Regions from separate parts of the Citrobacter sp. LST-B2 genome, predicted to be linked through region 3. Evidence: predicted binding sites of a transcription regulator. Region 3 holds the regulator's gene; each other region holds the start of a gene.
What was found. Region 3 encodes sigma-54, which starts transcription at its own class of promoters, with help from an activator protein. Its sites were predicted from a motif close to GTTGGCACANNTTTCGCTNT; they were not measured.
Positions count from the first base shown of each region.

Region 1: a site for sigma-54 is predicted at 1,766-1,785, ahead of glnA (glutamate--ammonia ligase). Genes of this name have one in related genera too.
Region 2: a site for sigma-54 is predicted at 2,267-2,286, ahead of ACQ0PY_RS07180 (amino acid ABC transporter substrate-binding protein). Genes of this name have one in related genera too.

Region 1 is NZ_CP192598.1:4,920,678-4,924,943, forward strand. Features, by position in the region: gene typA (ribosome-dependent GTPase TypA) at 1-1,494, opposite strand, end outside; gene glnA (glutamate--ammonia ligase) at 1,871-3,280, shown strand; gene glnL (nitrogen regulation protein NR(II)) at 3,553-4,266, shown strand, end outside.
Region 2 is NZ_CP192598.1:1,534,816-1,539,081, forward strand. Features, by position in the region: gene gltK (glutamate/aspartate ABC transporter permease GltK) at 1-175, opposite strand, end outside; gene gltJ (glutamate/aspartate ABC transporter permease GltJ) at 175-915, opposite strand; gene ACQ0PY_RS07180 (amino acid ABC transporter substrate-binding protein) at 1,079-1,987, opposite strand; gene lnt (apolipoprotein N-acyltransferase) at 2,367-3,905, opposite strand; gene corC (CNNM family magnesium/cobalt transport protein CorC) at 3,929-4,266, opposite strand, start outside.
Region 3 is NZ_CP192598.1:554,159-558,424, forward strand. Features, by position in the region: gene npr (PTS phosphocarrier protein NPr) at 1-18, opposite strand, end outside; gene rapZ (RNase adapter RapZ) at 15-869, opposite strand; gene ptsN (PTS IIA-like nitrogen regulatory protein PtsN) at 903-1,394, opposite strand; gene hpf (ribosome hibernation promoting factor) at 1,510-1,797, opposite strand; gene rpoN (RNA polymerase factor sigma-54) at 1,820-3,253, opposite strand; gene lptB (LPS export ABC transporter ATP-binding protein) at 3,301-4,026, opposite strand; gene lptA (lipopolysaccharide ABC transporter substrate-binding protein LptA) at 4,033-4,266, opposite strand, start outside.

The DNA.
Region 1 (4,266 bases), 730 kb from region 3:
CGCAACCGCTTTACCCTGACCGTTGGAGATCAGTACGCCGTTCTGGCGCTGACCCACTTCACCCGGACGTACGTCGTCGTAGTGGCTGAAGGTGGAGTACAGCAGACCGGTACCGGAGGTCATGGTCATGAATTCTGAACGGAAGCCGATCAGACCACGGCTTGGAATCACGTAGTCGAGACGTACGCGGCCTTTGCCATCTGGATTCATATTTTTCAGGTCGCCTTTACGCTCGCCCAGTGCCTGCATGACAGAACCCTGGTGCTGCTCTTCAACGTCCAGCGTCACGTTCTCGAACGGCTCTTGTTTACGACCATCGATTTCGCGGAAGATAACTTTCGGACGGGAAACCGCCATTTCGAAACCTTCACGACGCATGTTTTCGATCAGAACAGACAGGTGCAGCTCACCACGACCGGATACACGGAACGCGTCCGCATCTTCAGTTTCTTCAACACGCAGTGCAACGTTGTGCACCAGCTCTTTGTTCAGGCGGTCAAGGATCTGACGAGAGGTAACGTATTTACCTTCTTTGCCACAGAACGGAGAGGTGTTGACGTTGAAGAACATGGTGACGGTCGGTTCATCAACAGACAGTGCCGGCAGCGCTTCCACATTCTGCGGATCGCAGATGGTGTCAGAGATGTTCAGCTCGCCCAGACCGGTGATCGCGATGATGTCGCCTGCTTCTGCCAGATCGCTATCGATACGCTCCAGACCCAGGTGAGTCAGGACTTTACCGACTTTACCGTTGCGAGTTTTGCCTTCGCTATCCACGATAGTAATCTGCTGGTTCGGCTTCACTTTACCGCGTTTGATGCGGCCGATACCGATAACGCCAACGTAGTTGTTGTAGTCCAGCTGAGAGATCTGCATCTGGAACGGACCATCAAGGTCAACGTCCGGCGCAGGTACGTGGTCGACAATCGCCTGATACAGCGGGGTCATGTCTTCCGCCATATCTTCGTGATCCAGACCAGCAATACCGTTCAGCGCAGAAGCGTAGATGATCGGGAAATCCAGCTGTTCGTCGGTCGCGTCGAGGTTCACAAACAGGTCAAATACCTGATCGACAACCCAGTCCGGACGCGCGCCAGGACGGTCAACTTTGTTGATGACCACGATCGGCTTCAGGCCATGCGCAAAGGCTTTTTTGGTCACGAAGCGCGTCTGCGGCATTGGGCCGTCAAATGCGTCAACCACCAGCAGCACAGAGTCAACCATGGACATGACACGCTCAACTTCACCACCGAAGTCTGCGTGCCCAGGGGTATCAACGATGTTGATACGATAATCATTCCATTTGATAGCGGTGTTTTTCGCGAGGATGGTAATCCCACGCTCTTTCTCCAAATCGTTGGAGTCCATCACACGCTCTTGAGTTTCGGCACGAGAGTCGAACGTACCGGATTGCTGCAGCAGCTTATCAACCAGGGTAGTTTTACCATGGTCGACGTGCGCGATGATGGCGATGTTACGCAAATTTTCGATCACAACTTTGCCTCAGGCATTAGAAATAGCGCGTTATTGTACACGGATTAATCGCACTACAAAACAGGATCACAAACATCCTCCGCAAACAAGTATTGCAGAGTTTCTTTGTGATCGCTTTCACGGAGCGTTAAAAGGGTTATGCACGGTCCATTGCACCAATATGGTGCTTAATGTTCACATTAAAGCACTATACTGGTGCAACATACACGGCATGGTGCAACCCTTTTGCACGATGGTGCGCATGATAACGCCTTTTAGGGGCAATTTAAAAGTTGGCACAGATTTCGCTTTATCTTTTTTACGGCGACACGGCCAATGATTAAAGAATTGAACACCTCGTTACCACGACGACTATGACCAATCTGGAGAGTTAAGTATGTCCGCTGAACACGTTTTGACGATGCTGAATGAGCACGAAGTGAAGTTTGTTGATTTGCGCTTCACTGATACCAAAGGTAAAGAACAGCACGTCACGATTCCTGCTCATCAGGTAAATGCCGAATTCTTCGAAGAAGGCAAAATGTTTGACGGCTCTTCGATTGGTGGCTGGAAAGGCATCAACGAATCCGACATGGTGCTGATGCCGGATGCTTCTACCGCAGTCATCGACCCGTTCTTCGCGGATTCTACACTGATCATCCGTTGTGACATCCTGGAACCTGGCACCCTGCAAGGCTATGACCGCGACCCGCGCTCTATCGCCAAGCGTGCTGAAGAATACCTGCGCTCCACCGGCATCGCGGATACCGTTCTGTTTGGGCCAGAACCAGAATTCTTCCTGTTTGACGACATCCGTTTCGGCGCGTCAATCTCCGGTTCTCACGTGGCTATCGATGACATCGAAGGCGCCTGGAACTCCTCCACCCAGTACGAAGGTGGTAACAAAGGTCACCGTCCGGCAGTAAAAGGCGGCTACTTCCCGGTTCCACCAGTAGATTCTGCTCAGGACATCCGTTCTGAAATGTGTCTGGTGATGGAGCAAATGGGCCTGGTCGTTGAAGCTCACCACCATGAAGTGGCCACTGCGGGTCAGAACGAAGTGGCAACCCGCTTCAACACCATGACCAAAAAAGCGGACGAAATTCAGATCTACAAATATGTGGTACACAACGTCGCTCACCGCTTCGGCAAAACCGCGACCTTTATGCCAAAACCGATGTTCGGCGATAACGGTTCCGGTATGCACTGCCACATGTCCCTGTCCAAGAACGGTACCAACCTGTTCTCTGGCGACAAATATGCGGGCCTGTCTGAGCAAGCGCTGTACTACATCGGCGGCGTAATCAAACACGCTAAAGCGATTAACGCCCTTGCGAACCCGACCACCAACTCATACAAGCGTCTGGTCCCGGGCTACGAAGCACCGGTTATGCTGGCTTACTCTGCCCGTAACCGTTCTGCCTCTATCCGTATTCCAGTGGTCGCGTCTCCAAAAGCACGTCGTATCGAAGTCCGTTTCCCGGATCCGGCAGCGAACCCGTACCTGTGCTTTGCAGCACTGCTGATGGCCGGTCTTGACGGCATTAAGAACAAGATCCACCCTGGCGAAGCCATGGACAAAAACCTGTACGACCTGCCGCCGGAAGAAGCGAAAGAGATCCCACAGGTTGCAGGTTCTCTGGAAGAAGCACTGAACGAGCTGAACCTGGATCGCGAGTTCCTGAAAGCGGGCGGCGTGTTCACTGATGAAGCTATCGATGCTTACATCGCGCTGCGTATTGAAGAAAACGACCGCGTACGTATGACGCCGCACCCGGTAGAGTTTGAGCTGTACTACAGCGTTTAACTGTATCTTAAAAGCCCGACGAATTTCACGTTGCGGCAAGGCGGCAACGGAGCGAATCCCCAGGAACAGGATAACGATGTGACTGGGGTGAGCGAAGGTAGCCAACGCAGCAGCGGCGTGAAAGACGTCAGGTGTTTTTTAGTTGCCGTGGAAACTTTTAGCCCATCTCACGATGGGCTTTTTTCACCGTCAACAATCTGATCCTTCGCGCTTTTTCTACATAAAAAGCTATAATGCACTAAATTGGTGCAAATTTTTCAGGAGACTGCTGTATGGCAACAGGCACGCTGCCCGATGCTGGGCAGATCCTCAATTCTTTAATCAACAGCATCTTACTGGTCGACGATGAGCTGGCGGTGCATTACGCCAACCCGGCCGCGCAGCAGTTACTCGCCCAAAGCTCCCGCAAACTGTTTGGTACGCCGCTTCCTGAACTCCTGAGCTATTTTTCTTTGAATATCGAACTGATGCGTGAAAGCTTAGAGGCGGGACAAGGGTTTACCGACAATGAGGTCACGTTGGTGATTGATGGGCGTTCACACATTCTTTCGCTCACCGCGCAGCGTTTGCCAGACGGCCAGATCCTGCTCGAAATGGCGCCGATGGATAATCAGCGCCGCCTGAGCCAGGAGCAGCTACAGCACGCTCAGCAGGTCGCTGCGCGCGATCTGGTGCGAGGACTGGCACACGAGATTAAAAACCCGCTCGGTGGCTTACGCGGCGCTGCACAGCTATTAAGTAAAGCCCTGCCCGACCCGGCGCTGCTGGAATACACCAAAGTCATTATTGAACAGGCTGATCGACTGCGTAATCTGGTCGACAGGCTGTTGGGCCCGCAGATGCCGGGAACGCATGTCACGGAAAGCATTCATAAGGTGGCAGAGCGCGTGGTGGCGCTGGTTTCTATGGAATTACCGGCCAACGTCACGCTGGTCCGCGATTACGATCCCAGCCTACCGGAATTGCCGCACGACCCGGAACAGATC
Region 2 (4,266 bases), 980 kb from region 3:
ACGCTTTAGCAAACCAGGCGACAGGCGCAAAACTGGAAAGGCGCATAACGGCGAGAATAGTGCCCCAGACAATACCGATAATCACCGCGGTGACGGTAATTTTCAGCGTAATGAGCAGCCCATCCAGCAGATAGGGCAGGGAAGGGACAATTGAACTCCAGTCGAATTCGTACATTATTTGCCTCCCAGATTGCCAGGCAGGCGGATTTTACGTTCCACCAGACTCATCACCAGCATGATGAAGGCATTAATCAACACATACGCCAGGGTAATGGCGGTAAATGACTCCCAGGCATGCGCCGAGTAATCGAGCAGCTTCCCGGCCTGCGCGGCCATATCGACCAGACCGATGGTCGAGGCGATGGCGGAGTTTTTCACCAGGTTCATCATCTCAGAGGTCATCGGCGGGACGATCACCCGATAGGCGTTAGGCAACAACACGTAGCGGTAGGCCTGCGGCAGGGTCAGTCCCATCGCCAGCGCTGCGTTTTTTTGACCGCGTGGCAGTGACTGAATGGCGGCACGAACCTGTTCGCAAACGCGCGCGGCGGTAAACAGCCCCAGACAGAGCATGGACGATACGAAGAACTGAATATTGGGATCCAGTTCTGCCTTAAACCACATACCAAGATCTTCTGGCAGCAGTTCAGGCACCACCAGATACCAGGTGAAGAACTGGACGATCAGCGGTACGTTACGGAACAGTTCTACATACAGGGTGCCGATCCCGGAAAAGAAGCGATTCGGGACGGTGCGTAAAATGCCAAATAAAGAACCGACCAGGAAGGCAATGATCCAGGCGGTGATGGAAAGTGCGACGGTAACCTGGAAACCGCTCCAGAGCCAGCCGAGATAGGTGGTGTTGCCGAATGGGGCCTGTTGTAAAAAAATGCCCCAGTTCCAGTCTATTGACATACATCTACTCCGAAAAAATAAGGGTAGCAGCGCTACCCTCGAAGATTGTTATCCAGCGTACTTCGGTTTTCAGGCCTGATGGGGAACGACCATCAGGCATATAGTCTGTCCGTGCTGCATAGCAATCGAGAGGGCAAGGAGTTCCCGCCCCATTTCGTTCTAGTTAGTTAAGTGCTTTATCATTCGGTTCTTTGAACAGCGCTTGCATTTCGTCCGACAGTTCGAAGTTCATGTTCAGGTTTTTCGGTGGGATCGGATTTTTGAACCACTTATCAAACCATTTCGCGGCTTCGCCTGAAGTCTGCGCCTGGGCGATGGTGTCATCCATCAGCTTTTTGAACTCAGGATCGTTCTTACGCAGCATGCAGCCGTAAGCTTCCTGAGACTGTGGTTTGCCGACGATTTCCCAGTTGTCCGGTTTCTTCGCCTTCGCGCGTTCACCGGCCAGCAGGGCATCATCCATCATAAAGGCAACGGCGCGACCGCTTTCCAGGGTACGGAAAGAGTCACCGTGGTCTTTAGCGCTGATGATACGCATATCCATTTTTTGCTCGTCGTTCAGCTTGTGCAGCAGAATTTCAGAGGTGGTACCTGAGGTGACAACAACCGCTTTGCCTTTCAGGTCCGGGAAGTCTTTAATGTCGCCGCCTTTTTTCGCCAGCAGACGGGTGCCGACGACAAAGATGGTGTCAGAGAAAGCGGCCTGTTTCTGGCGCTCAAGGTTGTTGGTGGTGGACCCGCACTCAAAGTCGAAAGTGCCGTTTTGCAGCAGCGGAATACGGTTCTGCGACGTAATCGGGATCAGCTTCACCTGCAGATCGGGCTTGTTCAGCTTCTTCTTCACGGCTTCAACGATGGCGTTGGAGTAATCCTGAGAATAACCCACCACTTTCTGCTGATTGTCGTAATAAGAGAACGGCACGGAGGATTCACGGTGACCGACGACGATAACGCCGTTTTTGGCGATCTTGTCCAGCGTGCTGCCTGCGGCAGGGGCCGCATCTTCCGCATGTACCAGACCGGCTGACATTCCCATTACCAGCATTGCTGCGGCTAGCTTACGTAATTGCATATCCAACTCCTTATCGTCTGCGCCGTCGACGCAGTGATACCTATTGTGAGTGTCTGTGTTGTTATCACCTGCAACTTAAGCGTGCAGTGTTTTACCTGTTTGTTAACATTTAGTCTGGCTTAATGTAAAGATATTGCTGCGTTATTGTTTATTTTTGCGAAGTGCGCCGCACCGTTTAGAGGCAAAAATCCCTCGTTGCACCGTTTCGGTGCTACCGGTGAACTGCTTTAGTGCGACGACGTTGCGCTGAACGCCAAAAACAGGTTTGCCTTTGTTAACAAAGCAATAGGCGTGCCAGAATGGAAGAAGAGGATGGAGAATGGTAGGCCGGATAAGACGCGTAAGCGCGGTTATCCGGCCTGATGCAGGGAGAAATCGATTATTTACGACGTTGACGCAAACTCATTAACACGGCGGCAAAACCGAACAGCGCGGTCAGGAACCACAGCGGCCAGTTGCCAGTGCGAGCATATGGCGTTAAGCCTGTTGTTGGCGTTACATCGGCGGTTAACACCTGGCGCGTAAATTGCGGGATCATCGCCTGAATCTCGCCCTGCGGACCAATCACCGCTGTAATACCGTTGTTAGTACTGCGCAGCAGGGGGCGTGCCAGCTCCAGCGAGCGCATCCGCGCCATCTGGAAATGCTGCCAAGGACCAATCGACTTACCAAACCACGCATCGTTGGAGATGGTTAGCAGAAAGTCCGTGTCCGGGCGGAAGTTATCGCGTACCTGTTCACCCAGAATGATCTCGTAGCAAATCGCGGCAGTCAGTGCTAAACCGTGCGCATGCAGCTGCGGCTGAATGTACGGGCCACGGCTGAACGAGGACATCGGCAGGTCAAAGAACGGCGCTAAGGGGCGAAGAATGGATTCCAGCGGCACAAACTCACCAAACGGCACCAGATGGTTTTTGTTGTAGCGGTTGGTGGAGTCATAACGGTAAGGATTGTCTTTCCCCAACGTGATGATGGTGTTGTAGGTGTCGTAACGGTTCTGCTTGTTCAGTCGCGCATCGACAATACCGGTAATCAGCGAGCTGTTCTTCGAACGCAACAGGTCATCCAGCATGCCCAGAAAGCGCTGCTGGTTGATTTCCAGATCCGGAATGGCGGATTCCGGCCAGATGATCAGCTGCGATTTCCCCATTTCGGGCTGCGTCGCATCCAGATAGATCTTGAGCGTATTCATCAACTGGCCTTCGTCCCATTTCAACGACTGCGGGATATTGCCCTGAACCAGCGACACGCGGGTTGTTCTTTCCGGCTCCAGGGTGAACCACTGGATATAGCGCAGTGGGAAAGGGAGCGCGAAAAGAACGATGGCGACCACCAGCGGACGCCAGTTACGGCTGACCAGCGAGAGAACCAGCAATCCGCTGACCATCATCAACAGGAAGTTTATGGCTTCGACACCCATTACCGGTGCCAGCCCTTTCAGCGGGCCGTCGATCTGACTGTAGCCGAACTGCAGCCATGGAAATCCGGTCAGCACCCAGCCACGCAGAAATTCCGTTAGCTGCCAGACCACCGGTGCGGCAATGGCAACCCGCAGCCAGCTGGTTTTTGGCCACAGACGCGCAAGTACGCCAGCAAACAGTCCGGTATATAGTGAAAGGTATGCCGCGAGCAGCACCACAAGGAAGACGTTCACCGGGCCTGGCATCCCGCCAAACTGCGCGATGCTGACGTAAACCCAGTTGATACCTGTACCGAAGAGTCCCAGTCCCCAGAAATAGCCGATAGCAGCTGACTGACGCGGGCGACGATTCAGGGTGAGTGCCTGCAAGCCCATCAGCGACACAATCGCAGCGGGCCAGATGTCATAAGGAGAAAAAGCCAGCGTACCGCAGGCACCGAATAATAACGCCAGCAGCAGGCGAATGCGCTGGCGTTCAAGTAATGAGGCAAAAGCCATTGAGTTCTTCTTCCCGTTCGGTGTTATTCGTCCAGTTTTGGCTGGGGGGAGTCATCCGGAATTCTGACGTGAACCTGAATAATACGACGGCTGTCGGCCATAGCCACTTTGAACTGGTAACCATCGATATCAATGGTTTCACCCCGTGCGGGCAGGTGACCAAACGCCTGCATCACCAGACCCCCAATGGTATCGACTTCTTCGTCGCTAAAGCTGGTGCCGAAGGCATCATTGAAGTCTTCGATCGGCGCGAGCGCGCGAATGGTCCAGGTATGGCGACTGAGCTGACGGAAGTCGATATCATCTTCTTCGTCGTATTCATCTTCGATTTCACCGACGATCAGTTCGAGGATATCTTCAA
Region 3 (4,266 bases):
AGTTTGCTTCACGGTCATGTTTTGCGTTTTTCCAGCGTACGATGGCGTGACTGTACGTTTTTACCGCGTGAGCGGAAGTAGTCTGCCAGCTGTTCTGCAATATACACCGAACGGTGTTTCCCGCCGGTACAACCGATAGCCACGGTCAGATAGCTACGGTTGTTGGTCTCCAGCATGGGTAACCATAGCTCAAGATAGCTGCGAGTCTGGTAGATAAAATTGTGTACTTCTGTGTGTCTGTCGAGGAAGGCGGCGACGGGCTTGTCGAGACCGGTCATTGGACGCAGTTTCGGATCCCAGTGCGGGTTTGGCAGAAAGCGGACGTCGAAAACGTAATCGGCATCGATGGGGATCCCGTGCTTAAAGCCGAAGGACTCAAACACCATCGTCAGTTCACGCTCACGTTTACCCAACAGGCGGGTCCGCAGCATTTCAGCCAGTTCATGCACCGACATTTCTGAGGTGTCGACGATCAGGTCGGCGCGAGAACGCAGCGGTTCCAGCAGGTCACTTTCCTGATCAATGGCGCTTTCCAGCGACAGGTTCTTGCTGGAGAGAGGGTGCAAACGACGCGTATCGCTGTAGCGACGAATCAACGTGTTGCGATCGGCATCGAGGAACAGCAACTGCGGCGAGAACGCCTCGGGCAGGTTGTTCATCGCCTGCTCAAAAATTTCCGGCGACTCTGGCATATTGCGTACGTCAATGCTGACGGCAGCCGAAATCTGGCGTTCGGCAAGCGTGCGAGCCAGATCGGGTAACAATACGACGGGAAGGTTATCCACGCAGTAAAAGCCCATATCTTCCAGCGCGCGCAGGGCGACAGATTTACCTGACCCTGAACGACCGCTGACGATCATCAGTACCATGTACTGTTTCTCCTCACCACGGAAAAAGGGGAGTTACGCTTCATCCTGACCGCCTTCGGTGTCAGTGATGATTTGATACAACTCTTCATCGCTCTGTGCGGCGCGCAGTCGACGGCAGATGGTTTTATCCGCCAGACGCTTAGCCACCAGCGATAGTGTATGCAGGTGCGTTTTGGTTTGATCCGCAGGCACCAGCAGTGCAAAAAGCAGATCAACAGGTTGATTATCAATCGCATCGAAGGCGATGGGCGTTTCCAGTTGCACAAACACGCCGACGGCGCGCAGGGTATCTTCTTCCAGCTTACCGTGCGGGATGGCGATCCCATTGCCGATGCCGGTACTGCCCATTTTTTCGCGCGTCAGGATCGCTTCAAAAACGACCTGCGGCGGTAGACTGAGCTGTTTTGCAGCCAGTTCACTGATGATTTCCAGCGCGCGTTTTTTGCTCTGGCAGTGAACGGCACTGCGCGTACATTCCTGGTTAAGTACACTACTCAGTTGTAGAGTCGTATCGTTATTTATCATAATTTCACCTAAGAATCCGTCCCACAACAGCGGAACGGATTCGGAGCGCTAACTGTACAAATGGCCTGTTGTTCTGCACAACAGGCCGTCCTGCACCCGCTAACTGCCCGGACAATTAGTGTTGTTTCAATTTATCTTTGTGTTTGGTGAGCTGTCTTGCCAGCTTGTCAATCAGGCCATCAATGGCCGCATACATATCCTGACCTTCCGCGCTGGCGTGAATTTCGCCACCGTTTACATGCAGTGTTGCATCCGAGATGTGGGTAACCTTTTCCACTTTCAACACAATATAGACCTGATTGATCCTGTCAAAATACTGTTCGAGTTTGGCGAACTTGGTATTCACAAAGTCACGCAGGGCTTCTGTGATCTCGACGTTGTTTCCAGTGATGTTGAGCTGCATAGTGTCTTCCTTATCGGTTGGGTCAAACCAGTTGTTTGCGCTGGTTTGACGGCGGAATGGATAAAGACTCTCGGTACTTCGCAACGGTGCGGCGCGCCACCATGATGCCTTGTTCCGACAGCATCGATGTTAGCTTGCTGTCGCTCAAAGGCTTCGCGGGGTTTTCCGCCGCAATCAACTTCTTCACCAGTGCGCGGATCGCCGTGGAGGACGCTTCGCCACCCCCCTCGGTATTCACATGGCTGGAGAAAAAATACTTCAGTTCAAAAATGCCGCGTGGACTGTGCAGATACTTCTGCGTCGTCACACGAGAAATGGTCGATTCGTGCATCTCGACGGCCTGGGCGATGTCAGCCAGCACCATCGGTTTCATAAATTCTTCGCCTTGCTCAAAGAAGGCTTGCTGCTGCTCAACGATGCAACGGCTGACGCGCAGCAGGGTATCATTGCGGCTTTCCAGACTCTTAATCAACCACTTCGCATCCTGCAAATTACTGCGGATGTACTGGCTGTCGGCGTCATTACGCCCACCGTTGCACATGGCGGCGTAGTGCTGATTGATCTGCAAGCGGGGAATGCTGTCACCGTTGAGCTCAACCGTCCAGTGACCGTTATGCTTGCGTACCAGCACATCCGGGATCACGTATTCCGGTTCGCCGGTCTGGATCGACTGCCCGGGTCGGGGATCGAGTGACTGAATCAGATTGACCGCCTCTTTGAGCACCTCTTCTTTGAGACGAGTGACGCGCATCAGAGTGCGGAAGTCGTGGTTCGCCAGCAGATCGAGATGATCGCTGATGATCAACCGGGCTTCTTCAAGGAAGGGGGTCGATTTGTCGAATTGCGAGAGCTGGATCAGTAAGCAATCGCGCAGATCTTTTGCCGCCACGCCTACGGGATCAAACCGCTGAATACGTTTGAGTACGGCTTCGACTTCATCAAGGCCGACCTCATCATTGCCCATGCTGTCGAGGATGTCGTCCAGCGAAACGGTGAGATAACCGGTATCGTCAACGGCATCTACAATCGACGTGGCGATTGCGCGGTCGGTATCGGAGAACGGGGTGAGTTCCACCTGCCACATCAGGTAATCCTGTAGAGTCTGCGTGGTTTCACCCTGGTAAACGGGGAGCTCATCGTCAATGTAGTCGCCGCTGGTGCCCGACGGCGTTCCGGCGGTGTAGATTTCATCCCAGCTGGCGTCAAGCGGCAACTCTTCCGGCATCTCTTTTTGTTCGAGCGCGTCGGCGGTATCCAGCGTTTCGCTGTCCTGAGTTTCGCGGGTATCAACTTCGTCGTGAAGATCGGTTTGTTCCAGCAACGGATTGCTTTCCAGCGCTTGCTGGAGTTCCTGCTGCAGTTCCAGCGTGGACAACTGCAACAGACGAATCGCCTGTTGTAGCTGCGGCGTCATCGCCAGTTGTTGGCTCAGCCTGAGTTGCAAACCTTGCTTCATGTTCAGAGTCGTTTTCTCCCGCTATGACGTCGCAAACTTCTACCCTATCAGAGTCTGAAGTCTTCCCCAAGGTATACGCGCTTCACGTGTTCGTCCTGCAGGATTTCTGTCGGCGTGCCGTGCGCGATCAGGTGTCCCTGGCTCACGATATAGGCACGTTCACACACGGCCAGCGTTTCGCGGACGTTATGGTCGGTAATCAACACGCCGAGACCGCTGTCACGCAGATGCTCAATAATGCGTTTGATATCGATAACGGAGATGGGGTCAACGCCGGCAAAGGGTTCATCCAGCAGGATAAATTTCGGGTTGGCGGCGAGGGCGCGGGCGATTTCCACACGGCGACGTTCCCCGCCGGAGAGTGACTGACCCATGTTGTCGCGCAGATGCTCAATGTGGAACTCTTCCATCAGCTCGTTAGCGCGGTCTTCACGCTGTTCGCTGGTGAGATCGTCACGAATTTGTAGTACGGCCATCAGGTTATCGTACACGCTCAGGCGGCGAAAAATCGACGCTTCCTGCGGCAGATAGCCAATTCCGCGGCGCGCGCGGGCGTGCAACGGCAGCAGACTGATGTCTTCATCATCAATAATGATGTTACCGGCATCGCGCGGCACAATGCCGACGACCATGTAGAAGGTGGTGGTTTTACCCGCACCGTTCGGCCCAAGCAGACCGACAATCTCGCCCGAGTTGACGGTCAGGCTGACATCTTCCACGACGCGGCGGCCCTTGTAGGCCTTCGCCAGATTCTTTGCAGTTAATGTTGCCATAACGAATTAGTTACTCTTTTTCTGAGCCGGAGCCTGGTTTTTGTTTTTGTCCTGCAACTGCGACGGAACCAGAACGGTGGTCACACGCTTGCCTTTCTCACTGAAGGCCTGCATTTTCTGCTCTTTCACCAGATAGGTAATTTTGTCACCGGTGATGTTGCTGTCGAGCTGTTCCAGATACGCATTGCCGGTGAGCACGACAAAATCTTTCGCCAGTTCATAATGCATTTTCGACGCATG